Regions from separate parts of the Pantoea sp. X-Soil-MYKO-1785 genome, predicted to be linked through region 2. Evidence: predicted binding sites of a transcription regulator. Region 2 holds the regulator's gene; each other region holds the start of a gene.
What was found. Region 2 encodes Fur, which represses iron uptake genes when iron is present. Its sites were predicted from a motif close to ATAATAATGAGAACNACTATCAA; they were not measured.
Positions count from the first base shown of each region.

Region 1: the regulator Fur is predicted to act here: its motif matches at 3,370-3,392, upstream of fes (enterochelin esterase).
Region 3: the regulator Fur is predicted to act here: its motif matches at 2,359-2,381, upstream of AC6I8D_RS21850 (TonB-dependent siderophore receptor).
Region 4: the regulator Fur is predicted to act here: its motif matches at 4,920-4,942, upstream of fepD (Fe(3+)-siderophore ABC transporter permease).

Region 1 covers NZ_AP036000.1:448,238-455,761, forward strand. Annotated here, with positions in the region: gene AC6I8D_RS02020 (enterobactin synthase subunit F) at 1-1,795, opposite strand, end outside; gene AC6I8D_RS02025 (MbtH family protein) at 1,788-2,003, opposite strand; gene fes (enterochelin esterase) at 2,107-3,324, opposite strand; gene AC6I8D_RS02035 (TonB-dependent siderophore receptor) at 3,578-5,839, shown strand; gene dacB (serine-type D-Ala-D-Ala carboxypeptidase) at 6,145-7,524, opposite strand, start outside.
Region 2 covers NZ_AP036000.1:1,185,187-1,192,710, forward strand. Annotated here, with positions in the region: gene glnS (glutamine--tRNA ligase) at 1-921, shown strand, start outside; gene AC6I8D_RS05500 (hypothetical protein) at 1,155-1,550, shown strand; gene fur (ferric iron uptake transcriptional regulator) at 1,621-2,064, opposite strand; gene fldA (flavodoxin FldA) at 2,417-2,947, opposite strand; gene ybfE (LexA regulated protein) at 3,080-3,355, opposite strand; gene ybfF (esterase) at 3,521-4,285, opposite strand; gene seqA (replication initiation negative regulator SeqA) at 4,536-5,084, shown strand; gene pgm (phosphoglucomutase (alpha-D-glucose-1,6-bisphosphate-dependent)) at 5,110-6,750, shown strand; gene kdpE (two-component system response regulator KdpE) at 6,790-7,464, opposite strand.
Region 3 covers NZ_AP036001.1:396,693-404,216, reverse strand. Annotated here, with positions in the region: gene AC6I8D_RS21860 (MFS transporter) at 1-957, opposite strand, end outside; gene AC6I8D_RS21855 (LysR family transcriptional regulator) at 1,090-2,007, opposite strand; gene AC6I8D_RS21850 (TonB-dependent siderophore receptor) at 2,438-4,615, shown strand; gene AC6I8D_RS21845 (BCCT family transporter) at 4,823-6,814, opposite strand.
Region 4 covers NZ_AP036000.1:438,316-445,839, forward strand. Annotated here, with positions in the region: gene AC6I8D_RS01985 ((2,3-dihydroxybenzoyl)adenylate synthase) at 1-1,273, opposite strand, end outside; gene AC6I8D_RS01990 (isochorismate synthase) at 1,284-2,462, opposite strand; gene fepB (Fe2+-enterobactin ABC transporter substrate-binding protein) at 2,640-3,599, shown strand; gene entS (enterobactin transporter EntS) at 3,594-4,844, opposite strand; gene fepD (Fe(3+)-siderophore ABC transporter permease) at 4,990-5,979, shown strand; gene fepG (iron-enterobactin ABC transporter permease) at 5,976-6,956, shown strand; gene AC6I8D_RS02015 (ATP-binding cassette domain-containing protein) at 6,953-7,524, shown strand, end outside.

The sequences.
Region 1 (7,524 bases), 740 kb from region 2:
CTGACCTGTTCGGGGTTAACAGCGCGTCATAAAACAGCGGCGTGATCGGCGTAAGGGCGGCCAGTCGTCCGGCCAGCTGATGACAGGTGACCAGCGTTTTCGGCGCGGCGTCTTCCAGCATCATCTGCAGACGATCGTCGGGATAGCCGGTATCGAGCGGCAGGTAAGTGGCACCCGCGCTGACGATGGCCTGCAGCGCCAGCGACAGGAAGATCGATCGCGGCAGAGCGACGGCAACAATATCGCCCGGCATCACTCCCTGTGCAATCAGCTGCTGCGCCAGCGCCGCCACCTGCTGCTGCATCTGTTGATAAGTAAGCTGATGGGCCTCATCCGCCAGCGCCGGGGCCAGCGGGGTACGCAGCGCCTGGCTTAACAGCAGGCTGCTCAGCGTTTCTGCCGGCAGCGGCATCGCCGTCTGATTAAGGGTGGCTAACTGCTGATGTTCAGCCGGCGTCAGCATATCCAGCTCGCCACACGGGCGATCGGGATCGGCGGCCAGCTGCGACAGCAGCAGATCAACGCGGCTGGCGTGTTGTCTGAGGATTGCTTCGCTGTAGCGCTGGGCGTTCGCCAGCAGCTCCAGCGTCAGGTCGCCCTGTTCGCTCAGGTAGATCGCAATCTCCAGATCGCGTACCGGGCCGGAGGCGAGCTGATGCGTCACGCCTTCAATGCCGGCAAAGTCGAGCTGGTAATCAAACATCTTGAGGTTGATCACCGGTCCGTAGAGCGGATCGCTGTCGCCGAGGCGGCCCAGATCGCGCTGCACCTGCTCGGCATCGTAGCGCTGATGACGACGCATTTTTTTTATTTCACCCGCCAGGCGCGCTGCCAGTGCGCTCAGCGGCTGGGCCGGATCGTTGTGTATCGCCATCGGCAGCACATTGATTACCGGGCCGGTGGCACACAGCGCGGCTGAACCGATGCGGCGCATAAAGATGAAACCGGCGGCAAAGTCGTTTTGCCCGCTGAGACGCGACAGCCACAGCGAGACCAGCGCAATGGCGGTGTCGGCCGCGCTGAGCTGCTGCTGCTGGGTATGCGCCAGCAGGGCCTGAAAGTTATTGCTGTCCAGCGCAACACTATGACGTAGCAGATCGGTACTGGCACTCTGGCCCGCCAGCGGCTGGTCGGAGAGCGACGCGGGCGCGGGAAGCTGTGCGCCTTTTTCGCGCCAGAACTGCGCATCACGCTGCCAGCCAGCAGATTGCTGGTAGCGTTGATACTCTTCCACCACCTCACTGAATGGCGTAAACGGGGTCGGCTCAGGCGTTTCATCACGCTGCCAGGCGCTGTAGAGATTGGCGATACGGCGGGTCAGGGCGGTAAAGCTGAAGCCATCGACCACCAGATGGTGATAACGCTGATACCAGTACCAGTGCTCATCACCCAGCCGCAGCAGGCTGTGGTGGTACAGCGGCGCGCCGCTGATCACCCGCAGGTCACCAGACATATCCTGCTGCATCAGCGCACGAGCCGCGGCGACCGGATCGGCCGAATTGCGCAGGTCAATCACCTGCGGCTCAGCAAAGTGCTGCGGCGCAGGCCACTGCTGTGGTTCACCGTCCTGCTCGCCAAACGCCATATTCAGCGTATCCGCTTCCTGCATGCCGGCAACGATAGCTTTGGCCAGCAGCGCACTGTTGAGCGCGCCGCGCAGTTCGACAAAATGCGCCACCGCGTAAGCATTGGCGTGTGGGGATAACTGGTCTGCGATCCAGATGCCGGGCTGAGCGGCAACCAGCGGTAACGTTTTCTGTTCAGTCAGATTCGGGTTCATGGTGATCTCAGACATCGTCACTCCGGCTGGCGGTGACCGGGCGGATATCGTGCCAGTTTTCATTCAGCCAGCTGAGGCAGATCGCCTGTGGCTGGGGACCAAATACCGGCTGCCAGCCAGACGGAATCGCCCGGAAGGCGGGCCATAAGCTGTACTGTTGCTGGTTATTGATCAGTACATGACAATCCTGCTGCGGATCGTCGAACGGATTGAGATGTTGCATGTTGGTCTCCTGCCCGTGCTATCCAGGCGAGATATCGCCCTGATCCTGCACGTCGCCGCTGACCGCGATCGGCCTCGGGTGTGAAAGAGGGGCAATAGGCGAATTACGGGTATTGCCACATTGCTTTTAATCCGGCCAGCAGGCCGCCGCGCCAGCAGAGCGCGTCGTGACCGCCTTCAAACTGCTGATAGCAGACCTGATGTCCGGCCGCGATTAAATCACGCTCAAATTGTTGATTTGCTGCCAGAATCAGCCGCTCACGTCGGCCTGCTTCAAGATAAAAGCGGCGCGGCGGTGCCTGCAGCAAACCTTGTTGTAGTTGTTGCGGTAGCCAGCCGTTGGGGTTACCGCGCGCCGGCCACCAGAAAGAGCCGGAAAGGCTGATGGCGGCACCAAAGGTCTCTGGCCAGCTTAAGGCGGCGTAAGCTGCGGAAAGTCCGCCAAAACTTTGTCCCGCCACCAGCGTGCTGTCGCCCTGCACCCGACAGGAGACGGTTTGCTGAATCAGCGGCAGGAGTTCGTGCTGCACCGCCAGCCAGAATTCGGCATTACAGGTCAGCTCGCGGCTGCGGTGTTCGCGATCGATAATGTCGATCATCGCATAAACTGCCGGCGGCAGTTCGCCTGCCGCGGTGAGTTGCCGCAGCGGACCGGCAATCGGCATGGTCTGCGCCCAGAACTGCCCATCCAGCAATAACGCCAGCGGGCGGTCGGCGGCAGGGGCCTCACCGCTGCAGTAAAGCCACACCGTGCGTTGATTACCCAGTCGTTCGCTGCGCCACTGCAGCGGTTGCAACGGAATAGCCGCCGGCTGGCCGCGATCAACATCGTGCCACACCGATTGAACGGGCGCCTGCGGCAGGTGCAGCGGTGAAACCCGCAGGCCGCGTCCGCCAGCCCAGTTGCGCAACGGGTTGAGCGGGTCCGCCTGCGCTGACGGGAATTTGCCGCTCCACCATTGACGCAGCGTCTGCATATCAGTCTGGCCGTCGAATTTCTCGGCCAGGCGATCGGGTATCAGGCAATAGCTGCCGCGCCAGTCAGCGGGCAGGGTGGTTTGCCACCACCAGACATCGGTATGGGGAACGCGTGTTAAGGAGGAGGGGGCGGCGGACTGATGGTGATCGGTCACGCCGGTGATGTTGATCCAGACGCGGCGGATCGCCGAGTGGGACTCATCACCGTGGGGATCACGCCAGAAGAAGGTGACCTGACAGGTGCCCTCTTCGCCGGGTTCAATCAAGGGAATGCCCTGTTGCTGCTGCTGTTGCCACCAGGCGTCACTGCCGGTCACTTCATTTAACCACGTCATACGCGCCATCAGTCGATCACTACACTTGATTAGGGGTGATGCATGTTATGAATAATACTATTGATAATTATTTTCATTTGCAATAGGGTGTTTCCGCTCTACAGGGAGCGCGCGCATCCTCTCTGCCGTATCGGGCTTCAGACCGGGACGAGGGTCTGTTGAAGATGGTCCGGAGAGAACTGGAATGCGTTGCAGGCAAGGTACTTACCTTTTCACCGGCGCGCCGGCAGTGGCCTTTCGCTGGCAATCCAGGAATAAAAAAATGAAAAAGTTATCCCGGCTTTCGTTAGCCATTATGATTGAACTTGGCGTCACCACCTCTCTCATTTCTACCGGCGCAGCAGCAGCTGCTACTGACCCGGGCATCACCAGCAACGCATCCGATACCGCCAGTGACAACACCATGATGGTGACCGCCGCCGAGCAAACGCTTCAGGCACCCGGTGTGTCGACCATCACCGCCGACGAAATCAAAAAACATCCGCCTGCTCGCGACGTCTCTGAAATCATTCGTACCATGCCCGGCGTTAACCTGACCGGTAACTCCACCAGCGGCCAGCGTGGGAATAACCGTCAGATCGATATCCGCGGCATGGGGCCGGAAAACACCCTGATCCTGGTGGATGGCTTGCCGGTAACCAGCCGCAACTCGGTGCGTCTGGGCTGGCGCGGCGAGCGTGACACGCGCGGCGACAGCAACTGGGTTCCGCCTGAGATGATTGATCATATCGAAGTGATTCGCGGTCCGGCGGCGGCCCGTTACGGTAACGGCGCGGCTGGTGGGGTGGTGAATATCATCACCAAAAAAGCGCTGGATAATCAGTGGCACGGCTCGTGGAGCGCCTATTACAACGTACCGCAGCATAAAGATGAAGGCGCCACCCGACGCACTAATTTTAGCCTCGAAGGGCCGTTAGGCGACGACTTCAGCTTCCGGCTGTATGGCGGACTGGCAAAAACCCAGGCCGACGCGTACGACATTAATGAAGGGCATGCTGCCCAGCGAACCGGCTCCTATGCTGGCTCCTATCCGGCTGGCCGTGAAGGCTCGGTCAATAAAGATGTCCATGCCTTACTGCGCTGGGCTTTTGCGCCGATGCAGGCACTGGAGTTGGGTGCCGGTTACAGTCGGCAGGGCAACCTGTATGCCGGTGATACACAGAACACCAACACCAACGCGCTGGTAAAAAGTAAATACGGTGATGAGACCAATCGCCTTTATCGGCAGAACTTCTCGCTGAAGTGGACCGGTGCCTGGGATAACGGCATCAGTACCAATACCTATGCGCAATATGAGAACACCCGCAACTCGCGCCTGAATGAAGGGCTGGCAGGTGGTACCGAGGGGATCTTCTCCAACAGCGACTTCAATACCATTCAGCTGGACGATGTACTGCTGCACAGTGAGGTCAGCATTCCGTTTGAATGGCTGGTCAATCAGACGGCCACCTTCGGCACCGAGTGGAACCAGCAGCGGATGAAAGACCCGTCATCGACCACCCAGGCGACCAGCAATGGTTCCATCCCAGGCATCGCCACCACCGGTCGCAGCCCCTATTCTCAGGCTGAAATCTTCTCACTGTTTGCAGAAGACAATATTGAACTGACCGACAGCACCATGCTGACGCCCGGCCTGCGTTTCGATCATCACTCCATCGCGGGTAACAACTGGAGCCCGTCGCTCAATCTGTCACAGGGATTAGGCGATGACTTCACGCTGAAAATGGGCATCGCCCGCGCCTACAAAGCGCCGAGCCTGTATCAGACCAACCCTAATTATCTGCTGTACAGTAACGGCCAGGGCTGCGCCTCTAGCGCCGGTGCCTGTTATCTGATGGGCAATGACGATTTGAAAGCGGAAAACAGCATCAATAAAGAGGTGGGGCTGGAGTGGAAGCATGAAGGCTATCAGGCCGGTCTGACCTGGTTCCGCAACGATTACCGCAATAAGATCGAGGCCGGCACGCTGCCAACCGGCACCGCCTCGAACGGAACGACCGACATCTATAAGTGGGAAAACGTGCCGAAAGCGGTGGTGGAAGGGCTGGAAGGGACGGTTAACGTGCCGTTCTCAGATAGCGTGAGCTGGAACAATAACTTCACCTACATGCTGCAGAGTAAGAACAAAGAGACCGGCGATCGTCTGTCGGTGATCCCGGAATACACGCTTAACTCGACGCTGAGCTGGCAGGCAACGCAGGATCTGTCACTGCAAACCACGCTGACCTGGTACGGCAAACAGGTGCCGAAAAAGTATGACTATAAAGGCAATCCGGTTACCGGCAGCGCCACCGATGAGGTAAGTCCTTACTCAGTGGTCGGCATGAGCGGCACCTATGACGTCAACAAATATGCCAGCGTCACGGTGGGGATCGACAATCTGTTCGATAAGCGCCACTTCCGCGAAGGCAATGCGCAGACTACCGGTAACGCCAACACCGGCGCGTATCTGTACGGTGCCGGTGCCAACACCTTTAACGAGTCGGGCCGTACTTACTATATGAGTGTGAACACCCGCTTCTGATGGGTTTAGCCATCACCAGACCCGGATGAATCCGGCCGAAGAGATAAGCTCGACGCGCAGGGAACAGGGGCAGAGTAGGGACGCGTCCCGTGCCATGCCCAAAAACGCCAGGCGTGGGCCGACGTCGGGCGTATTTCAGGGATGAGGCAGGTAATCGCACAGGCCGGACGGTCAGGGATGGGCTTAAGCGTTTTTCCGAGCTGCCCCTGTTTCCAGTGCAGGCTCGGTCTCATCGCTGACGGGGCCAGACTTTATTAACAAACGCAGCAGGTTAATCGCCTGCTGCGTTTTTTTTCGCTGCTTAATCAGTTGTTCTGATTAATATCCCGGTAGAGCCGGCTCTCAAAACGCACCAGCGGAATACGGCGGGTACGCTGATCTTCCGGTGGAACCGCATAGCCGGAAAGGAACTGTACAAAGGCGACTCGGGTGCCACTTGAGGTGGTGATAAAGCCCGCCAGGTTATAAACCCCCTGCAGTGAGCCGGTTTTCGCTGAAACTTTGCCATCCAGTCCCGCTTCATGCAGTCCGCCGCGGTACTGCAGCGTGCCGTCATAACCGGCCAGTGGCAGCATCGAGATATAATCCAGCGTGCTGTCATTTTTCGCAATGTACTGCAGCACCTGCATCATAGTTTGCGGCGAAATCAGGTCATGACGCGACAGGCCGGAACCATCGACCTGAATGCTGTTGCCCATGTCGATATTGGCTTTGGCTTTCAGGATCCGGCGAACCGCATCCTGGCCGGCGCGGAAGGTCCCAGGCACGTTGAAGTAGTGATGACCAATGGTGCGAAACACCGTGTCGGCAATCATGTTGTCAGACTTCTTCAGCATGGTATGCAGCAGCGTGTGCAACGGTGCCGACTGGGTGGAGGCCAGTACCGTGCCCGGCTCGGTGACCAGAGACTGACGCACCAGATGCCCGCTGTAATCGATATCTGCCGCACGCAGTTCCGCTTTCAGGATCTCGCCAGCCCAGGCAGCGTCATCCTGAACCGCAAACGCCAGCGGCAGTGGTTCGGCACGTTGACGCATGCAGCCGGTCAGGGTGTAGCGGTTCAGCTCACCCGGCACTACGTCGAGTTCGCAATATTGTCCTTCGCCACTGTTGCGGCCAATGGTGCGCACCTGGCTGTACATATGCGCCGGGTAATAGGAGGCGATACGCACAAACGCATTCTCGCCCGGCGTGTTAGCGCTGTAGAGCGAGACAGAGAAACAGTTTTTATCGACGATAGCCGCACCCGGCGGGGCGCTGAAGCATTGGGTCAGGTCGTTCCACGGCCAGCCTGGTGCCATGTCATGACTGGCAAACACCGAGGTATCAATCACCAGATTGCCTTTAATATGGGTGATGCCCTGCTTCTTTAACCCGGCCACCATATTGCGCAGATCCTGCCGGCTTAAGGTGGGATCGCCAGCAAAACGCGCCACTAAATCTCCGTTCAGCGTGCCATCAACCAGCGCGCCTTTGGTCTCAAAGGTGGTCTGAAAACGGTAGTCTCCGCCCAGTTCCAGTAACGCCGCCAGCGCCGTCACTACCTTCATGGTACTGGCGGGCAACGCCATCTGTTTTCCGTGGTAATCAATAATCGGGGTTGATGCACCCACTTTCTGCACCATCAGCGCCAGATTGGCGCCGTCTGGCAGATACTGCATGTATTCATCAACTGGCGCTGCTTG
Region 2 (7,524 bases):
ATTCCGGTGCACCCGCGTCAGTATGAGTTCTCGCGCCTGAATCTTGAGTATGCGGTGATGTCAAAACGCAAACTGACGCAGCTGGTGACCGAGAAGCACGTTGAGGGCTGGGACGATCCGCGCATGCTGACCGTTTCTGGCTTACGCCGTCGCGGTTACACCGCTGCCTCAATCCGCGAGTTCTGCCGCCGTATTGGCGTCACCAAGCAGGACAATATTGTGGAGATGGCGTCGCTGGAATCGTGCATCCGTGACGATCTCAATGAGAATGCGCCGCGTGCTATGGCGGTGCTCGATCCAGTGAAAATAGTGATCGAAAACCTGCCGGCCGGCCACCACGAAACCATCACCATGCCTAACCATCCGTCTAAACCGGAGATGGGCACGCGTGAGGTGCCTTTCAGCCGTGAGATCTGGATCGACCGGGCGGACTTTCGTGAAGAGGCCAACAAGCAATATAAGCGTCTGGTACTGGGCAAAGAAGTTCGCCTGCGCAACGCCTATGTGATCCGTGCTGAGCGGGTGGCAAAAGATGAAGCGGGCAACATCACCTGCATCTACTGCACCAGCGATGTGGATACCCTGAGTAAAGATCCTGCTGATGGCCGCAAGGTCAAAGGCGTGATCCATTGGGTGTCGGCAGACCACGCGCAGCCAGCCGAGTTCCGCCTGTATGATCGCCTGTTCAGCGTGCCAAATCCGGGCGCAGCCGACGATTTCCTGTCGGTGATCAATCCAGAATCGCTGACTATCAAACAGGGCTTTGTTGAGCCAGGTCTGCGTGACGTGGAAGCAACCACGCCGTACCAGTTTGAGCGTGAAGGTTACTTCTGCGCTGACAGCGTCTATTCGAAGCCGTCACAGCTGGTGTTTAACCGCACCGTTGGCCTACGCGATACCTGGACTAAAGCTGGCGAATAATCGTTGGTGCTGACCTGATAAAATGGCAAAAGGGCGAGGTATCGCCCTTTTTTATTGTCCTGATTTTTGCCATCACCGAGGTTTGTGCTGTCGCCATTTTGGAGTGGTTGTTACGAAATTGTGAGAGAAATCTGAGTTTAAAAAAATTAATCAATTACCAGATGTGAATTATCCGCTTTCAGGTAGGCTATGCCGTCTCAGACATAGCTCAGCGAGTGATATAAGGAAAAAAAATGACCGTTCTCGCCCAGGAAGCCAAACACAGTGTCGTCGTTTTACATCAGCTTATTGAACGTATTTTCAATCAACCCGCCGGGTCTGATGATAGTTTTGAGCTGATGATGTCCTATTTTCATCCTGAATTTCGCATGGTTACCCCGCGCGGAACTCAACTGAACCTGAATGAAGTCGAAGATCTTTTCCGTCAGCTGCAGGGCCAGCGGGAAGGGATGCGCATCGCCACCTGCGAGCACATGGTCATTTCCCATCAGGAGAAAGAGGTCACCGTGCAGTACCGTGAGATGCAGATGCTGAACGGCAATAATCAGAGCCGCATCGCCCTGGCGATTCTGGATTACAGCACCTCGATTCCGCGCTGGCGTTACCTGCAGGAAACCCTGGTTGCCTGACTGACGGCGGAAAAAGAATAAAAAAAAACCGGTGAATTCACCGGTTTTTTTATTTCAGCCTGCGTCAGACTTACTGATCGTGCAGCGTCTCATCTTCACGGCAGTCGCCCAGCGCGCAGTGACCATACAGATAGAGGCTGTGGTTGGTCAGCTTGATGCCGTGGCGGGTAGCGATTTCACGCTGACGGGTTTCAATCGACTCGTCGCTGAACTCAATCACTTTACCGCAGTCCAGACAGATCAGGTGATCGTGGTGATGCTGCTGAGTCAGCTCAAACACCGATTTGCCGCCTTCGAAATTGTGACGGGTCACAATACCGGCATCATCAAACTGGTTCAGCACGCGGTAAACCGTGGCCAGACCAATTTCTTCGCCGATGTCGATCAGGCGTTTGTACAGATCTTCCGCGCTGACGTGATGGCACTCAGGTTCCTGAAGCACTTCCAGAATTTTCAGTCTGGGCAGCGTGACTTTCAGGCCAGCCTTCTTTAATGCGGTATTGTTGTCAGTCATGCGGATTTTGTCCTGTTACTTATATTCACTTTTGTGGCGCTTGGCCTTGAATGTCGATCTGTGCCCATTCTCATTTGCGTCTCATTATAGAACTGATGCAGTGAAATGAAAACCGAGGGGAGTGCCTAAATCACCATGGGCTGTAAGGGATACGTCACCGAGCCGGGGAGGATTTCTGCAGGAGTCTGTTAACATTTCGCTTAGTCCTATCTGCTGCCAGAGAAAATAAGCGGAAGATCGATGCGGGTATTCTACAGATTAAACGAAGAAAGTTAAAAAAATGTGGCTATTATTTCTATAGGAATTTCCGTTGCCTCAATGTGAGCTGGCGCTCACATTGAGTCGGCTATCTTCAGGCTTCGAGGATCTCTTTGAGCTGCAGTTCATCAAAAATCTGCTTAACCCATTGCTCAACGCGCGCATTAGTCAGTTCTGGCTGGCGATCTTCGTCAATCGCCAGGCCGAGGAAGTGGGTATCGTCAGCCAGGCCTTTTGATGCTTCGAAGTGATAACCTTCGGTTGGCCAGTGGCCGACGATCACTGCGCCGTGCGGCTCAATGATGTCGCGGATGGTGCCCATCGCGTCACAGAAGTACTCGGCATAATCTTCCTGATCGCCACAGCCAAACAGGGCGACCAGCTTGCCGTTAAAATCGATCTCTTCCAGCGTCGGGAAAAAGTCATCCCAGTCGCACTGCGCTTCACCGTAATACCAGGTCGGGATACCCAGCAGCAGGATGTCAAACGCTTCCAGATCTTCTTTAGTGCTTTTCGCGATGTCGTGGACTTCTGCAACGTCTTTACCCAGCTGTTTCTGGATCATTTTTGCAATGTTTTCGGTGTTGCCGGTATCGCTGCCAAAGAAGATGCCTACGAGTGCCATGAGTAAAATAACCTCTTAAATCCTGATGATGAGATGTGTGCCGCAGCACATTTCAGCGAATAATAGCAGACGAGACAAACCCGCGGAACGGTTAAAGCCTCGACATTTGCCTCTGCGTGCGTTTTGCCCGCATTAATCCAGTTTGAGTTGCGCCAGCAGCATTTGTTCAATCAATTCGCTACGGCTGAGATTGCGCTGTTCTGCCAGCGTATTGAGCGCTTCGACGGCTTCACTGTTCATTTTCAGTTCGACACGACGAAGCCCGCGCCCTTTGTCACGTTTCAGTTGATTGCGCTTATTGATGCGCAGCTGTTCATCACGCGAAAGCGGACTGGTTTTGGGTCGACCTGGGCGGCGCTCATCAGCAAACAGATCGAGCGTCGTGCGGTCAGTGTGTTCTTTTGCCATGGCTTAGTGAAACTGAATGTGCGGGCGCCAGACGCTCGCCGCGCAGATTATAAATTATTGGCCGTTACCGCGGCAAAATGACCGGCGGCAAAATTTTAGCGCGCCATCATACTCCACGCTAACTCCGGACGCCAATCCTAAACATTTGCCGCCAGGTATTTGCTTTTAAAGCGCAAAAAAGCGACGAACGCTGCGTAATACGGCATCAGGTTTTTCGGCGTGCACCCAGTGTCCCGCGCCGCTGATCACATGTGCATGGGCCGCCGGGAACTGCGTAATTAACGCGTCACGGTACTGGTTATCCAGATAGCTGGAGTCACCGCCGCGAATAAACAGTGCCGGATGCGGCCAGGCGGGAACCGGCTGCCAGCCCGAAATGGTGGCGTAGTTATCCCACAATACCGGCACGTTAAAGCGCCATTCGCCCTGCTGGAAAGATTTCAGCAGGAACTGAATCACACCCTCTTCATCAAGCAGACCACGCATCACCTGCGCGGCTTCACTGCGGGAAGTGACGCCCGCTTCCGTCACCGCGCGGATCGCCGCAAAAATGGTATCATGGCGGCGGGTCTGATAATCCACCGGGGCGATATCGATCATCACCAGTCGTTCGATACGATCGGCCGCCAGCGCACTCATGGTCATGGCAATTTTGCCGCCCATCGAATGACCGATTACCGCCACCCGATCGATGCCGTGTGCATCCAGCGTCTCTAACATATCCTGTGCCATCACAGCGTAGTTCATCTCAGCGGATCGCGGTGATAATCCATGGTTGCGGACATCAACCTGCAGCACCGGCGCGGCATCTTTTAACCCGCGAGCCAGCACGCCAAGGTTATCCAGCGTCCCGAACAGACCGTGGATCAGCAGGATGGGCAGGGAATCAGTCGGGGATTGTTCAGTTTGCAGACGGGCGTTCAAAATCATGGCAAAGTTCTTAAGTTTGAGACCTAAGCTTAGGTTATCATGGATTCACCTTTTCAGGCGCGCCGGTTCCGGCGGCATTAGGACATATTCTGACTTTTGCCCGTAAACCGTTTGATTGCTAACAACCCGCCTGAATTTAACTTTATAATCCTCATGTTAGAACCCGCTCACCCTTCGAATCGCCAAACATTGCTTAGGGCTTTTCAGGAAACAAGTGGTTCTGTCATGAGAAAGAACCGTACGGAATAAGATGAAAACGATCGAAGTTGACGAAGAGCTCTACCGTTATATTGCCAGCCACACGCAACACATTGGTGAAAGCGCATCCGACATTCTGCGTCGTATGCTGAAGTTCACGGCCGGTCAGGCAGCACCCGCTGCGCCGGCGCAAAATGCGACCCCCGGTGCGGCGAAAGAAGCTCAGCCTGCCGTGGCTGGATCACGTCCGCAGGATCGGGTACGCGCCATGCGTGAACTGATGCTTTCTGATGAATATGCGGAGCAGAAGCGGGCGGTTAATCGCTTTATGCTAATCTTGTCAACGCTCTATCGTCTTGATACTGCAGCCTTTGCTGAGGCAACTGCATCACTGCAGGGCCGTACCCGCGTCTATTTTGCAGGTGATGAGCATACGCTGTTGCAAAATGGCACCCATACTAAGCCGAAGCATGTACCCGGCACACCGTACTGGGTGATCACCAATACCAATACCGGTCGCAAATGCAGCATGATCGAACACATCATGCTCTCAATGCAGTTCCCGCAGGAACTGACAGAGAAAGTTTGCGGCACCATTTAAACTGAAGCGTCAGGGAGAAGCGCCAATGGCCAATCACCCCCGTGCCGGGCAACCCGCCCAGCAGAGCGATTTGATTAACGTTGCACAATTAACCTCACAGTATTATGTCCTGCAGCCCGACGTGGCGAACCCGGAACATGCGGTGAAATTTGGCACCTCTGGCCATCGCGGAAGCGCAGGGCGTCAAAGCTTCAACGAGATGCACATTCTGGCGATTGCGCAGGCGATTGCCGAAGAGCGTAAAAAGAACGGCATCACCGGTCCGTGCTACGTGGGTAAAGATACTCATGCGCTGTCAGAGCCGGCGATCCTGTCGGTGCTGGAAGTGCTGGCGGCGAACGGCGTGGATGTGATTGTGCAGCAGGATAATGGCTATACGCCGACCCCTGCCATCTCTAACGCCATTCTTGAGCACAACAAAGCCGGCGGCGCGCTGGCCGACGGCATTGTGATCACGCCTTCACACAACCCACCGGAAGATGGCGGCATCAAGTACAATCCACCTAACGGCGGACCGGCTGATACCAACGTCACTAAAGTGGTTGAAGATCGCGCCAATCAGCTGATCAAAGATGGCCTGAAAGAGGTTAAACGCCTGCCTCTCGATCAGGCTCTGGCCAGCGGTCACGTGGTCGAGAAAGATCTGATTCAGCCTTACGTTGAAGGTCTGGCACAGGTCATCGACTTCCCGGCAATCCAGAAAGCCGGTCTGAAAATCGGTGTTGATCCGCTGGGCGGTTCCGGTATTGCTTACTGGCAGCGTATCGCCGAGCACTACAAGCTGGATCTGACGCTGGTGAATGATGCTGTCGATCAGACTTTCCGCTTTATGCATCTGGATAAAGATGGCGTGGTCCGCATGGACTGCTCCTCTGAGTGCGCTATGGCCGGTCTGCTGGCTTACCGTGACAAGTTCGATCTGGCGTTTGGTAACGACCCGGATTATGACCGTCACGGCATTGTCACTCCGGCAGGCCTGATGAATCCAAACCACTATCTGGCCGTGGCAATCAATTACCTGTTCCAGCACCGTCCACAGTGGGGCCAGGATGTTGCCGTCGGTAAAACGCTGGTGTCCAGCGCAATGATCGACCGGGTGGTTAACGACATCGGCCGTAAGCTGGTGGAAGTGCCGGTTGGCTTTAAATGGTTTGTTGATGGCCTGTATGACGGCAGCTTTGGTTTCGGCGGCGAAGAGAGCGCAGGTGCCTCTTTCCTGCGTTTCGATGGCACGCCATGGTCAACTGATAAAGACGGTATCATCATGTGTCTGCTGGCGGCCGAGATTACGGCGGTCACCGGTAAAAACCCGCAGCAGCATTACGATGAACTGGCCGGGCGCTTTGGTGCGCCAAGCTACAACCGTCTGCAGGCGTCCGCAACCTCTGCGCAGAAAGCCGCGCTGTCGAAGCTGTCACCTGAGATGGTGAGCGCCGATACGCTGGCGGGCGACCCGATTACCGCGCGTCTGACCGCTGCGCCAGGCAATGGCGCGTCGATTGGTGGTCTGAAAGTGATGACCGACAACGGCTGGTTCGCTGCGCGTCCGTCAGGCACCGAAGACGCCTACAAAATCTACTGTGAAAGCTTCCTGGGTGCGGAACACCGCGCGCAGATTGAGAAAGAAGCGGTAGAGATTGTCAGCGAAGTACTGAAAAACGCCTGAGAAATCGGGCAATGAAAAAGGCGCCTCTGGCGCCTTTTTTTATGGCATAAAGCGATAGCCAATGCCGGTTTCCGTCAGCAGATGCATCGGCTGGGTCGGGTTAGCTTCCAGCTTCTGCCGCAGATGCCCCATATAGATGCGCAGATAGTGGCTGTGCTCCACCGCATTCGGTCCCCACACCTGGCTCAGGAGCTGGCGCTGGGTCAGCACTTTGCCGGCGTTATTCAGCAGAATACTCAACAGGCGGAACTCAATCGGGGTGAGATGAATCTCCTCACCGCCGCGCTGTACCCGGCGCGCAGCAAAATCAACACTCACATCGGCAAAGGTGACGCGGGCGTCGGGCTGCTGGCTGCTGTGCCGCCGCAGAGCCACCCGGACGCGAGCCAGCAGTTCCCCAATACCAAACGGCTTGGTCAGATAGTCATCTGCGCCGGCATCCAGCGCGGCGATTTTATCCTGCTCGTCGCTGCGTGCCGACAGCACAATCACCGGCATCGCGCTCCACTGGCGCAGGTCGCGGATAAAATCGGTGCCATCGCCATCTGGCAGGCCTAAATCGAGGATCACCAGATCGGGTTTACGGGTGGCGGCTTCAATCAAGCCACGCTGCAGGGTATCGGCATCAAACACTTTCAGTGCCTCATTTTCCAGCGCCAGCCGCACAAAACGGCGGATCTCTTTTTCATCTTCAACGATCAAAACCGTGGTCACGCAAACCTGCCTTGAATAAACAGTGATGCGCTACTTTACCAACAAATTTTTCTGCCGTCC
Region 3 (7,524 bases), on a different replicon from region 2:
CCCGTAAGCAAAGCCTTCTGCAATCACCGCAACCAGAACCAGGGCGGGACTGACAAGGTGCACGCTGACCAGGGCGAGTAATATCGCAGCCAGCTGCGTGCTCACCCCGATTTTTAGCGAAGAGTAATGGTGCCTTTTTCGCATCAGCCACTGGGTGATGCCCGCCGTAAGCAGGAATAGTGACAGGCAATAACTGACCATCTGCACGCTGCCGATCGCGTAGCCGTTGTGAGCCAGCGTCGGACCCTGAGACATCAGAGTTGATGCCATTGCCCACGACAGAAAGATCGCCATGCAGCAGAGGTAAACATCTCTGAGAGTGAGCGGCCGATGGCGGTGGCGCGTCAGGGCTTGCTGCGGATGAGCAACCGGCTGGAGCGGTTTATTCACAATTTCGCGGCAACGCCAGATGGCGAAAAGGGAGAGTAAAACCAGCACCAGTAAAATAATGAACGGGGCTTTTAAGCTGTAAAAATTATGCTGTACGATATTGCCGGTAATAAACGGACCGATGGCCTGACCCAGAATTAAGGCGGCGGAAGCGATCAGCGCAGCATGATTACTGACTTCCGTTGCGAATATTTTTATCAGCGAGCGGTTAATATAGGCCATTAATATACCTGAACCTAAACCGGTTATTAACCGGGCAATCAGCAGCAGCGTAATATTATCGGCAAACATCATCAGCAACGATGAAATCAATACGCATCCCAGTCCGGTATAAACAGGTCGGGTATAGGCTTCCGGCCGGACGTTTACTTTCGCGGTAAACAGCAGTGCGAGCAGAACACCGGCGGCGTAAACGCCAAACACCGCCATAATCTGTGAGGCGCTGAACCGGTATAAGCTGACATAAACCGGATACAGCGGCGTTGGCAGACTGCTACTGAGCATGCCTGAAAAAAAGGCCAGCGCCAGTGCCAGTCCTGCCTGTGAGGATTTTGTCGTCGGGATCATCAGTTTTGCTATCCAGGAAATTGGTGAAACGTCGACAGAACGTTATCACAACCCCTTCTGGATGGGATTCGAGCCGCAGGCAAACCCACTGTGACGAAGATTCACAGTGGGCTTTGAAGAGGAGCGCGAAGGTTAACCGGTGACGGTCTCAATGTGCCACGGATGCAGGGCAAGTTGCTGTTCCATGAAGTTGATAAAACAGCGGATGCGTGGGCTGAGATGCTCTCTTTTGGCGTAGATCAGATAGAGCGGCTCTCTGATCGGCGACTGGAAATTGGTCAATAGCGGCACCAATTTTCCCTGCCCGATATCACGGTGGATATGAAAATCAGCCAGCCGGACAATGCCCTCGCCCTGAATAGCCAGATCGCGCAGTAAATCACCCTGCGACAGTGAAGCCACCGGCGTTACTGGAAAAATCCGGCTCTGAGCGTCTTCAGTATAAACCCACTGGTTCCAGTGACTTTCAAAGTTGAAGTGAAAACAGCGATGTTCAATCAGATCACGCGGATGGGACGGGATGCCGTGCCGGCTGAGGTATGCCGGTGAAGCACAGGTAATCCACTGACTTTCGCCGATACGACGGGCAATACGTGACGAGCTGGCCAGCACGCCACCATAGATAGCCAGATCCAGACCTTTGTCGAACTGATCCTGATAAAGCGGCCCGGTTTCAATATCCACTTTCAGCGCGGGATAAGCCGCAATAAAAGCAGGCAGCCAGGGCAGGATCTGGTAGCGGGCAAAGGTCGTCATGGTCCGTATCTTTAGCTGGCCGCTGATCTGATTAGGCATATCTTCGGCCAGTGAATCAGCTTCGGCCATCGCATCCACCACCGCACGGGCGCTTTTGAGATAGACATGCCCTTCTTCCGTCAGCTTTAACGCGCGCGTCCCGCGAACGAACAGCCTGACCTGCAGTCTGGCCTCCAGCCGACCAATCAGTTTACTCATCGCAGAAGGCGTTAATCCTTTAGCCCGTGCGGCGGCAGAGAAGTTGCCATATTCATAGGCCCAGATGAAAGCCAGTAGCTGATTGTAATTATCCATCCTGTTCCTGGTGAACTATCGTGAAAATATCGGGAGCGTGATATTACCTAAAAAACCCGGTGCGAAAAGGACTACCGCGGCGCTTACGGAATGAATCCGCCAGCGTTTACAGCCGGATCGCTTTGCTGCCCGTCTGCCGCAGAGGCGGTCTGTTGCAGCCCTTTCACCGATTACTGTTGTTCGCCGGCAGCTTTCGTCGCCTGTGTTTCGGGACGATGTTAAATGCATTTCCCTGCTGAACGACAGGAACTGACTACCTGCTCTGCTCAGTCACCCGCCCACCAGCCCCCCGCAATGTACATTAAACGGCCTAACGTGAAGGAATGTAAAGTTATCCAGATCGGATATACAATGATAACTATTCTCATTATCATACGCATTTGCTTACATACCTTAACGATTCAGGGAGATTTTCTAAGTGAATGTAACTATGCATGTCCGGAAGCGCCCCGTTGCGCTGCTGTTGGCGGGAATATTGAGCACCTCCGCCTCTGCAGCTAACGAGGCTGAAACAGAAAAGCTGGCTGATGACCAAACAATGCTGGTCACTGCTGAACAGGAGTTAAAGCAACAGCCGGGCGTCTCGGTGATTACCGCGCAGGACATTGAAAAAAGTCCGCCGGTCAATGACCTTTCCGACATCATTCGCAAAATGCCGGGCGTTAACCTGACCGGTAACAGTGCTAACGGGGTACGCGGGAATAACCGCCAGATCGACATTCGCGGCATGGGCCCGGAAAACACCCTGATCCTGATTGATGGCGTACCCACCACCTCGAGAAATTCAGTGCGTTACAGCTGGCGAGGCGAGCGCGATTCCCGTGGCGACTCTAACTGGGTACCGGCCGAAATGGTTGAACGTATCGAAGTGATCCGCGGTCCGGCGGCTGCCCGCTACGGCTCTGGTGCTGCCGGTGGCGTGGTCAATATTATTACTAAGCGCCCGACCAATGACTGGCACGGTTCGCTGTCGCTGTTCACCAATCAGCCGGAAGATGACAAAGAAGGTGCTACTCGCCGCGCTAACTTTAACCTCAGCGGCCCGCTGGCCGGTGACGCGCTGACCATGCGGTTATACGGCAACATCAACAAAACCGACAGTGATGCGTTCGATATAAACCAGTCGCAAAACGGTTCCGCTGCTGCTGGCCGCGAAGGGGTGCGCAACAAAGATATTAACGGCGTGCTGTCGTGGAAACTGACCCCGTTACAGGTGATTGATTTCAGCTACGGTTACAGTCGTCAGGGAAATATCTACGCCGGCGACACCCAATACAGCAACGGTGCTGGCAATGCCCTGATTGAATCGCTGGATGGGTCAGAAACTAACCGCCTCTACCGCCAGACCTACGGCATCGCCCACAACGGTATCTGGGATTGGGGGCAGTCGAAACTGACCTTCAATTATGAAAAAACCAACAATACCCGCCTGAACGAAGGCACCGCCGGCAGCGGTGAAGGACGGATTAACAGCAACACCTTTTCAACCAGTCGCTTCGAGAGTTACCGGGCCGGTGGCGAAGTGAGTTTCCCGCTGGAGTTAGTGCGTGAACAGACCGTCACGCTTGGGGCTGAGTGGAACCGCGATGAACTGAACGATCCCAGCTCGATGAATGGCACCAGTGCGCCGAATGTGTCCATTGGCGATGTGAGCGGTGATGCTGGCGCGCGCAGCAGTAAAAACAGCGCTACTCTTAGCTCACTCTACTTTGAAGACAACATTGCGGCGACCGACAGCACAGAAGTGATCCCCGGTCTGCGTTTTGATTATCACGACAGTTTCGGGGCGAACTGGAGCCCATCGCTCAATATCTCACAGGGTTTAGGCGATAACTTCACGCTGAAAGCCGGTATTGCGCGCGCGTTTAAAGCCCCTAACCTCTATCAGTCAACCGAAGGCTATTTACTGGCTACTCGCGGTAACGGTTGTCCGATTGGTGTAACCAGCGGCAGCTGTTATTTGCTCGGTAATGAAAATCTTGACCCGGAAATCAGCATAAATAAAGAGCTGGGCATTGAGTATAGTCAGAACGGTTATATCGCAGGGCTTACCTGGTTCCGCAACGATTATAAGAACAAGATCGTCGCCGGAACCGAGCGTATTGGTTTTGCCTCTAACGGCAACAATATCCTGCAATGGTCCAACGGCGGTAAAGCCGTGGTCGAGGGGCTGGAAGGAAATATGACCATTCCACTGGTGCGCGATATGCTGGAATGGCGTACCAACGCGACGTATATGATTGAGTCAAAGGATAAGAAGACCGGTAATCCGCTGTCGATCATCCCGGAATACACCATCAATACCCTGCTCGACTGGCAGGTGACTCAGGACTTTTCAACCAACCTGAACTGGACAATGTATGGCCGCCAGAAGCCGCGTGAAAATGCAGAGTCACGCACCGAAGCAAGTTCGCCGATGTCGACCCGTGAAGTCGGTGCCTATTCCATCTTTGGGCTGAATCTCAATTACGACATCACTAAAAATTTGCGTGCCAATGCCGGTATTAACAACCTGCTGGATAAGCGTATCTACCGTGAAGCCGAAGGTGCCTCAACCTATAATGAGCCGGGCCGGGCTTATTATGCCGGCCTGACCATGTCCTTCTGATTGTGACAGGCGCTTCCGGCTGGAAGCGCTTTTCTTCATTGCGGCTCATCGCGCCTGCGCGCAGCGTTTTGCGAGGTGAACGGGGATTGAGCAGGATACAGCGACAACACTTCTGACCATAAAAAAGCCCGGGCAAAGATGCCTGGGCTGAATCGACACACTATGCGTCTTAATCCGGGCCTGAGGCAGTGAGCCCGGCCCCGGTTATTAACGTACCAGGTGCAGAAAGTGCAGATGCTTTTCGTACTGATCCAGAATATCGTTGATAATCTGCTCCTGCGTCCAGCTCATTACGTCGTAATCCTGCCCGCCCTCCTTAAGGTATACCTCGGCACGGTAGTAGCGATGCTCTTCTTTTTTCTCATCGCCTAATCCGGCAAGGGCAAAAGTTGGCTGGATATACGAGCGGAGGCGAACTTCATAAACAAAGTTGAGTTCATTTCCCAGATCCACTTCAAAATGTACCCGGTCGTCTGCACTATCATTGAGATGAGAAGCGGTGCCTTGCTTGAGCAGTTCGCCGCTGACCATATGCATGGCAGGCTGAATAACTTCATTCATAAATCGTTTTACATTTGAACGCTTGGGAAAATAGGCAATGTTCCTCAACCGGCGTTGCCAGGAAATAGGATTTCGTGAAGCCGGTGAGGCTATGGTGGTGATCTGCTTACTCTCACGTTTGTAATAATCAATTCGCAGCGCTTTGAAAAGCCCGTAAATCGACGCCAGAAGAATAATCGCAAAGGGCAACGCACTGGCGATGGTGACCGTTTGTAGCGCTTTCATGCCGCCTGCCAGTAACAGCACGATGGCAACAACACCCATCATTGAAGCCCAGAAAATACGCTGCCAGACCGGCGTATTATCGGTGCCTCCTGACGCTAAGGTATCAACCACCATCGCGCCGGAATCAGCTGACGTCACGAAAAAGACGACAACCATGGCCATAGCAATAAACGACAGCACTGAACTAAAGGGGAAGTGCTCAAGAAAGTTAAACAACGCGAGGGTCTGATCGGACTGTACGGTCTCTGCCAGGTCGCGAGCGCCTTTACTCACGATCAGCCAGATAGCGCTGTTACCGAAAAACGTCATCCACAGCAATGTGAAACCGGCTGGCACAAACAATACACCGGTAACGAACTCACGGATGGTTCGTCCACGCGAAACGCGGGCAATAAACATCCCGACGAAGGGTGACCAGGCCAGCCACCAACCCCAGTAAAACAGGGTCCAGCCTCCCAGCCACTTGCTGGATTTAGGCTCATAGGCATACAGATTAAAGGTCTTGTTTACTATTTCTGAAAGGTAACCGCCGGTATTCTCAACAAACGATTTCAGCAGCAGAACCGTTGGCCCCATCGCACCAACCAGAACCAGCAACAGCACCGCCAGCGTCAGATTAATTTCTGAAAGGATACGGATCCCTTTATCCAGTCCCGATACCACAGACAAGGTGGCGAGTCCGGTAATAACCACAATCAGTATCACCTGTATGGTTTGGTTAACCGGAATTCCGAAGAGATGGTTGAGTCCGGCATTGACCTGCAGGACGCCATAACCCAGCGAGGTTGCTACACCGAGCACGGTACCGATAACCGCAAAAACATCTACGGCATGCCCTATCGGCCCATAAATTTTTTCGCCAATAATCGGATAGAGTGCTGAGCGCAGCGTCAGCGGCAGGCCGTGGCGATAACTGAAGAAGGCCAGTATCAATGCAACGATGGCGTAGATTGACCAGGCATGCAGCCCCCAGTGAAAGAAGGTGATGCGGAGGGCCTCCTTGGCGGCTTCCACACTTTCCGGTGTGCCTGACGGCGGTGCCATGTAGTGCATTACCGGCTCCGCCACGCCAAAGAACATCAGCCCTATGCCCATACCCGCTGAAAACAGCATGGCAAACCACGAGACATAGCTGAAATCGGGTTCAGAATGGTCGGGGCCCAGCTTGATGTCACCAAACCGGGACATGCCCAGATAGGCGACGCTCATCAGTATCAGAGCAACCGTCAGTATATAAAACCAGCTGGCATTGGCGAAGATGCCGCTTTGCAGCGCGCTGAGCTGCTTGTCAGCTTGTTCAGGAAAAATTGCGGCAAAAGCAACGATAAAAAATATCAGTATGGCGGAGCTGTAAAACACCGGAGGATTGATTTTACTTCGCTGAGTTTGCTCTGTTATTTTTGGTTGAGACATATAACCTCTCTGCTAGACCATTTCTGAATGTAACAGCCATTATGACAGAGCAGATGAAAATTTCAGGAAACGAACGAATTTTATAGGATTTTTTCTCGTGCCTGGCATAACTTCCTGACAACCTTTATCAAAATCTACTTGATGCACACGGAAAGATGGGCATTGTTCATATCGTCATGCGACCTAAAAACACACGACTGATTCAGGCGTCAAAGAGTAAAAGGTGAAACAATAACAATTAAACCAGAATGCGCCCTGAAGTGTTTAGTGGGGTTGTCTCAGGTCTTAATCGCCACTGTGTTGACACCAGGACATGACCGCCTGTGTCTGCTATAAAATTTAAGCGGCTGTTCACATCCCATATCACCAGCAGCGCTTTGATAAACCCGTAGTAAACTGCTTTGGGGTAGTGGGCAGCAGCTTTACGCATCAGCAGACACGCCGGAATCATCGAATGTTCGAAACCAGGCTACTTCTGCCTGCTGAAACAGTGGCAAATGGCCTCATCACACGCATCGATGAGGTGATGATACTCTACTCGCTATGAGGCTGAGTGACGTCATCGGAATCTGCCGCCAGGACTACCTTTCTCAGCACCTCATTTATTCAGCTATCCACCGTCACGGGCGTTATCCCTGCCCTGTGCGTTCGGACAAACTGACGCAGGCATTTACACGAGCTTAGGCGCAGTACGGTTTAAGTGAGGAGGC
Region 4 (7,524 bases), 750 kb from region 2:
TGCCTTGCGGGGTGATCTCAATCAGATCGCCAGAGCAGTAAAAGCCCTGTGAATCGAAGCTGGCGGCATTGTGTTCCGGGCTGTTGTAGTAGCCGCGGAAAGTATAAGGCCCGCGCGTCATCAGACGGCCAATGGCGCCGGTCGGCAGCGGATTACCCTGTTCATCGGCCACCCACACTTCATCATCCGGCGAGATCGGGCGGCCCTGGGTGGTCAGAATGGTGGTTTCATCATCATCGAGCCGGGTGTAGTTCACCAGGCCTTCTGCCATGCCAAACACCTGCTGCAGTTTGCAGCCTATCTCAGACTGAATACGTGCCGCCAGGGTCTCGCCCAGCTTCGCGCCACCGACCTGAATGCGTTGCAGCGAAGCCAGTGCGGCATTGCTGCCCCATTCCTGAATCGCCTGCAGCCACAGACTAACGGCTGGCGGGACCAGACCGGTATCGGTTACCTGATGCTTTTCAATCAGCGGGAAGCAGAGCGTAGCGCTGGGATCGGCTGCCAGAATAACCTGTCCGCCCGCGTAGAAGACCCCCAGCGCGCCCGGTGAGCTCATCGGAAAATTATGCGCAGCGGGCAGGGCGATCAGATAACGGGTGTCGGCGGTCACCCCACAGATAACGTCACTTTCGCGGATGCTGTAATAGTAGTCGTTATGGGTGCGCGGGATCAGTTTCGGCGTGCCGGTGCTGCCGCCGGAGAGCTGGAAAAAAGCCACTTCATCACCGGCGGTCGGCGTCGCAACGAAATCACCTGCCGGTTCGGCCAGCAGGCTTTCAAGGCTGTTTTCAGCCTGAGCATCACCACGCAGGACCACCTGCTGCAGCTGGGTATGATCGTGGCACAGCTGGCTGATAAAACTGTCATCAGCAAACAGCGTATGGCTGCGATCGGCAATCAGCAGGCGCGGCGAAATCTGGCTGGCGTACGCCGTCAGCTCAGTACGCTGATGGCTGAACAGCGCGTTAACCGGCGCGACGCCAATTTTAAACAGCGCAAACAGCGTCAGGTAAAATTCGGCCACGTTGCCGAGCTGCACCAGCGCGGTATCTCCCGATTTGAGGCCACGACGCTGCAACGCTGCTGCCAGATTGTCACTTAAGCGGGCCAGCTGACGGTAGCTGAACTGCCGATCGCCATCAATCACCGCCACGCTGTCGCTCTGTTGGTGGCGTTCGAGGATATCGGTCATCGGCAGATCGAGCCAGTAGCCTTTTTCGCGGTAACGCGCGGCCAGATCGTCAGGCCAGCGGCTGTAGGAAATGGTCATACAGGGTCCTTTATTGCAGTCCAAAAGCGCGAAGCATGGTGTCAAGTTTGACGCCGGTTTCACGCCATTCTGATTCTGGTTGGGAGTCAGCAACGATGCCCGCGCCAGCAAACAGCCGCACGCGTGGCCCATTGACCGTGCCGCAGCGAATCGTCACCACCCATTCGCCATTGCCCTGGTCATCGCACCAGCCGACGATGCCGCCAAACAGCTGGCGCTCAAACGGTTCGAGTTGCTGTATCAGCTGCTGGGCGCTCTGATGCGGGAAGCCGCTCAGTGCCGGCGTTGGATGCAGCAGGCAGGCCAGCGACAGCGCATTTTCGCGCGGGTCGAGCACTTCACCCTTAATCAGGGTGGCGAGATGCCATAAGGTTGCGGTGGTGATCAGCGACGGCACCTCCGGCACCGACAGCATCCGGCTGCGCGGCTGCAGCGTGTGGCGCATCGCATCGGTTACCAGCTGATGTTCATGGCGATCTTTATCCGAGCGCATCAGGCTCTCACCTGCGGCCTGGTCACGCTGCGGATCGGCATCACGGCGGGCCGAACCGGCCAGCGGACAGGAGCTGAAATCCCGTCCCTGTTTGCGGATCATTAATTCCGGGCTGGCCCCGACCAGCGCACCCCCTTCCGGCAGCGGCAGATGAAAGTGATAGCTGTTAGGGTTCTGCGCCACGATGCGCTGCATCAGCGCCGCGGTATCCACCGGCTGTTCAGCCGTGATATCCATCAGCCGCGACAGCACCACTTTATCCAGATCGCCACGCTGCGTTGCGGCTACTGCCTGCGCTACCATATTGGTGAAATTAGCATGATCCGGCACCGCCGTGCGGCGACGCACCTGCGGCAAAGTGGCTTCGGGTGGTAAGGTAACCGCATGCAGATCGTCGCGGTTAAAGGTCTGATACGATTCGGGGATAAACAGTGCCGATGGCTGATTGACGTCAAACGGGATCGCACCCACCAGAATAGGGTGAGTAATGCCCTGTTTTCTGGCTGAGGCAAAATGGTGCTGCAATTGTTGCTGAAAATCCCCTGTCAGTGTCTCACCTGCGGTTACCGGGGTGGTCAGCGTGGTGAAGCAGCCTTGCGTGGTCAGGCTTTTCCAGGGAGAAGTAAACAGGAAGCCGCGGCACAACGCGGAGAAATCCTGCAACAAGGGATGTTCAAACGTCAACGATTCCACCATAATTTTCACCTATAAATGATAAGATAATTAATAATGATTATCATTTGTATTGTGGCCCAGTAACCTACGTTGATTAGCCGGAAGTGTCAATAAATACGCGGTGTTTCGGCTGCGTTTTCCTGCTAAATCAGCACAAACAGCAGGGCAAATAGCCAGTATAAAAGTGGACTGAAATTTATGACTAAACGTGGTGTAAAGGCGGCGATAGCGCTGTTTTTCTTCTGTATCAGCTTTGCAGTGGCGGCACAGAACGGCTGGCCGCGCACGGTGGCGGGCGCGAAAGGCAGTGTGACGCTATCAGAGGCGCCGACCCGCATTGTCTCGACCAGCGTCACCCTGACCGGCTCGCTTCTGGCGATTGATGCGCCGGTGATCGCCAGCGGCGCAACGGCACCCAACAGCCGGCTGGCCGATGGGCAAGGGTTCTTCCGTCAGTGGGGCGAGGCGGCAAAACAGCGCGGCGTAAAACGTCTCTATATTGGCGAGCCAAATGCCGAAGCGATTGCGGCGGAAGCGCCGGACCTGATTGTGGTCAGTGCCACCGGCAATGACTCAGCGATCAAACTGGTCGATCAGCTGACCGCCATCGCGCCGGTGCTGGTGATCAACTACGACGATAAAAGCTGGCAGCAGCTGGTGACGCTGCTGGGCGAGGCAACCGGCCATGAAACACAAGCCGCTGCCCGGATAAGCGCGTTCGATGCGCGTGAAAAAGCGCTCCGCTCAGCGTTGACGCTGCCGCCGCAGCCGGTTTCCGCCATGGTCTGGAACGGTGACGGTCGCGCAGTTAATCTGTGGACTGAGGCGTCCGCGCAGGGGAAATTGCTGCAACAGCTGGGATTCACCCTGGCCACGCCACCTGCCGACATGCAGCACGGTCACAGCATGGGGCAGCGTAAAGACATCATTCAGCTGTCAGGGGAAAATCTGGCTGCCGGGCTGAATGGACACTCGTATCTGCTGTTTGCCGCCGAACCGAAAACCGCAGAGCAGGTGATGAAGAATCCTTTCCTGGCCCAGACTCCGGCGGTGCGTAGCAAAGCGGTCTACGCGCTGGGGCTGGATACCTTCCGTCTGGATTACTACAGCGCCAGCAATCTGCTGAACCGACTGGAGGCGCTGTTCGTTAAATCATGATGATGTTTCCGCCTGCCCGGGTGCAGGCGGTTGATAACGGCGCAAACGCGCCATCAGCAGCCACATCACAACACCCAGCACGGTGGCGGCCAGACCCAGCAGGCCTGCCGCCTGCTGCGGCGGCAGCAGTGACCCCATCGCCCCGATCATCGCCGCGCCAAGCGCATCACCGGTAACATTCTGCGCCGTCCACAGGCTGTTGATCCGCCCAAGCAGCGCATCCGGCGTTAGCGTCTGGATCAGGGCATACTGCACCAGGCTGTTAATAGCACTGAAATAACCAAACGCGGCGAGGCAGACCAGACTCAGGCTGAACCACGGCATCAGGCTGAACAGGCCCAGCGCCACAAAGGCGGCAATGGCGCTGGCCAGGATCAATCGGCCCGGCTGCGACGACTGCGCCAGCCGGCCACTGGTTAAGGCACCGACCGCCGCCCCAAGTGGAACGGCGGCATACATCAGCCCCAGCTGCTCCAGTCCGACCTGCCAGTGCGGAGCCAGCGCCGGGTAGAGCACCCGCACCGCACTGGCTAAGGTGACCAGCGCGCCAACCAGCGCGGCCATGCCGACGATCGGGCTGGCGAACAGAAAACCAATCCCGGCGGATAACGCGGTCAGCGGATGTTCACGCGGTTGCGGTGGCGGCGCAAGCGTCGGCAGTCGCAGCAGGGTGAGCACCGTCAGCAAGGTGCCGATCGCCGCCAGACCGTAGTTCCAGGCCACGCCAGCATGGGCGATCACCAGGCCGGCAATCGCCGGCGACAGGATAGCGCCAAAGCGAACCGTCAGCATGGTGATAGCGCCCGCTTTCATGATATTTTCGCGCCCCACCAGCGCCGGCGTGGCAGCCAGCAGAGCGGTGACGCCAATCGCACCAAAAAAGCCATCCCACAGGCCCAGCACAAATACCGCGATCACCGAGGGCGCGGGCAGCAGGGCATTGACACACAGCGCGACAAAACCGAGGCCGCAGGTGGAACGGGCAAATAAAATCAGGCGTCGGCGTTCGTAGCGATCGGCCAGCACGCCACCGGTCAGCAGGCCGATAAACATGCCGGCACCGGCCAGCGTGACCGCCAGTCCGACCAGCAGCGGGGATTGCGTCAGCTGTTGAATCTGTACCGGTACCGCGACAGCCAGCATGCCAAGCGCGACGATAGAGATAAATCGGGCGATAAACACGGCGCGGAAGGCGGGATGGGTTTTCAGCAGGCTGAGATCGATAAAGTGGGAGGGTTTGTTCATAACGTCGCCTTTTTGCACCCATTTTCCTCGTCATTGAGTTTACGAGTCATGGTAACATACAAAAAACGCGTAAGAACGATAACAAGTATCATTATCATAAAGGTATCCGCTGCGATGCCATTGAATTCGTGAAGGTTTAAACGTTATGCGTCAATTCCATGTAATAGCAGGTTCAGGGATGCTGCTGTTGCTGCTCTTCGCGCTTAGCCTGATGCTGGGTGCCAAATCCATTGCCTTTCATGATGTCAGCCAGGCGCTGCTGACCGACTGCTCCAGCGCGAACTGCATTATTGTGCGTGACGCCCGACTGCCGCGCACCCTGGCCGGGCTGCTGGCGGGTGTTGGCCTCGGCGTGGCGGGCGCGCTGATGCAAAGCCTGACGCGCAATCCGCTGGCCGATCCCGGTATTCTGGGTATTAATGCCGGGGCTGGCTTCGCGGTGGTGCTGGGCATTGCGCTGTTCGGTGCCGATTCGCCGGCCGACTGGCTGGGCTTTGCCTTTAGCGGGGCGCTGCTGGCGTCGTTGCTGGTGGCGCTGACCGGCGCTATCGGTGGTGGACGGGTTAATCCGGTACGTCTGACGCTGGCCGGGGTGGCGCTGGGCGCGGTGTTAGAGGGCTTAACCTCTGGCTTATCGCTGCTTAACCCTGACATCTACGATCATCTGCGTTTCTGGCACAGCGGTTCGCTGGATATCCGTAATTTCGCCATGCTGCGCACCACCTTTCCTGCGGTGGCGATTGGCAGCCTGCTGGCGCTGCTGCTGGCACGCTCGCTCAACAGTCTCAGCATGGGCGGTGATATGGCAACCGCGCTCGGTACCCGCGTTGCCCGCACCCAGCTTATTGGGCTGCTGGCGATCGCCCTGCTGAGCGGCGCCGCCACTGCCGCAGTGGGGCCGATTGCCTTTGTCGGATTAATGACGCCGCATCTGGCACGCTGGCTGTTCGGCAACGATCATCGCTGGATGCTGCCTGGCACCATTCTCATCACGCCCTGTCTGCTGCTGGCGGCTGATATTCTCGGCCGGGTGCTGGTGCCGGGTGAGCTACGCGTGTCGATTGTGACCGCGATTCTCGGCGCGCCGATGCTGATTGTGCTGGTGCGCCGCAAGATCGGCAGAGGTGCGGTATGAGACGCGTAACGATTAATGCCTTCTGGCTGCTGCTGGCGTGTCTGGCACTGGCTTTTCTCGGCGTGACGCGCGGCACTTTGCCGATCACCGCTGCCCAGCTATGGCAGGTGTTCAACGGCGAGGCGGCGCGCAATATCCAGCTGATCGTGCTGGAGTGGCGTCTGCCGCGGGTGATGATGGCGCTGCTGATTGGTGCCGCGCTCGGCGTAAGCGGCGCAATTTTTCAATCGCTGCTGCGCAATCCGCTCGGCAGTCCGGATATTCTCGGTTTCAATACCGGTGCCTACAGCGGAGTGCTGGTGGCGCTGGTGCTGTTCCAGCAGAACATGGAAGGCATGACGCTGGCGGCGCTGATCGGCGGATTGCTGACGGCGGGCGTGGTCTGGCTGTTTAGCTGGCGCAACGGCGTCGAGACGTTTCGGCTGATCATTGTCGGCATCAGCGTGCGTGCGCTGCTGATGGCGCTTAACAGCTGGCTGATCATCAGCGCCTCACTCGAGGCGGCACTGAGCGCTGGCCTGTGGAGCGCCGGCTCACTGAACGGCATCAGCTGGGCGAAAACCACGCCGGTTATCACCGTGCTGCTGCTGGCGCTGCTGGCAACCGCACTGCTGGCGCGGCGCATGCGACTACTGGAGATGGGCGATGACACCGCCTGCGCGCTTGGCATAGCGGTTGAGCGCAGCCGCATTCTGCTGATGCTGACCGGGGTGATCCTGACGGCGGCCTCGACCGCGCTGGTCGGGCCGATCTCGTTTATTGCGCTGCTGGCACCCCAAATCGCCCGACGGCTGTGCGGCGGAATCAAAGGCGCATTACCGCTGGCGGCATTATGTGGCGCACTGCTGTTAACCGCCGCTGACTACGCCGCGCAGCACTTTTTCCTGCCCTATCAACTGCCGGTTGGTGTGATTACCGTGAGCCTGGGCGGACTTTATCTGATTGCTCTACTGGTGCGGGAGGCGCGACGCCAATGACAGTAACGACACGTTTGCAGGGCAACGCACTGACGCTCGGCTATGACAAAAAAATCGTGGCGGAGAATCTCTCGGTGACAATCCCTGACGGGGAGCTGACGGTGATTATCGGCCCCAACGCCTGTGGTAAATCGACGCTGCTGCGCACCCTAAGCCGGTTGGCATCGCCTTTACAGGGCGAGGTATTGCTGGATGGTAATGCGATTGCCCACTATGCCACCAAAGAGGTGGCGCGTCGGCTCGGGCTGCTGCCGCAAAGCTCCAGTGCTCCGGCCGGCATCAGCGTCAGTGAGCTGGTGGCGCGCGGGCGTTATCCTCACCAGCCGCTGTTTGGCCGCTGGCGTCAGGAAGATGAAGTGGCGGTGCAGCAGGCGATGCTGGCGACCGGCGTGGCCGATCTGGCACAGCAGCAGGTCGATACCTTGTCCGGCGGTCAGCGGCAGCGGGTCTGGATTGCGATGGTGCTGGCGCAGCAAACGCCACTGCTGTTACTCGATGAACCCACCACCTGGCTGGATATTGCCCATCAGATCGAGCTGCTGGAGTTAATGCAGGATCTGAATCAACA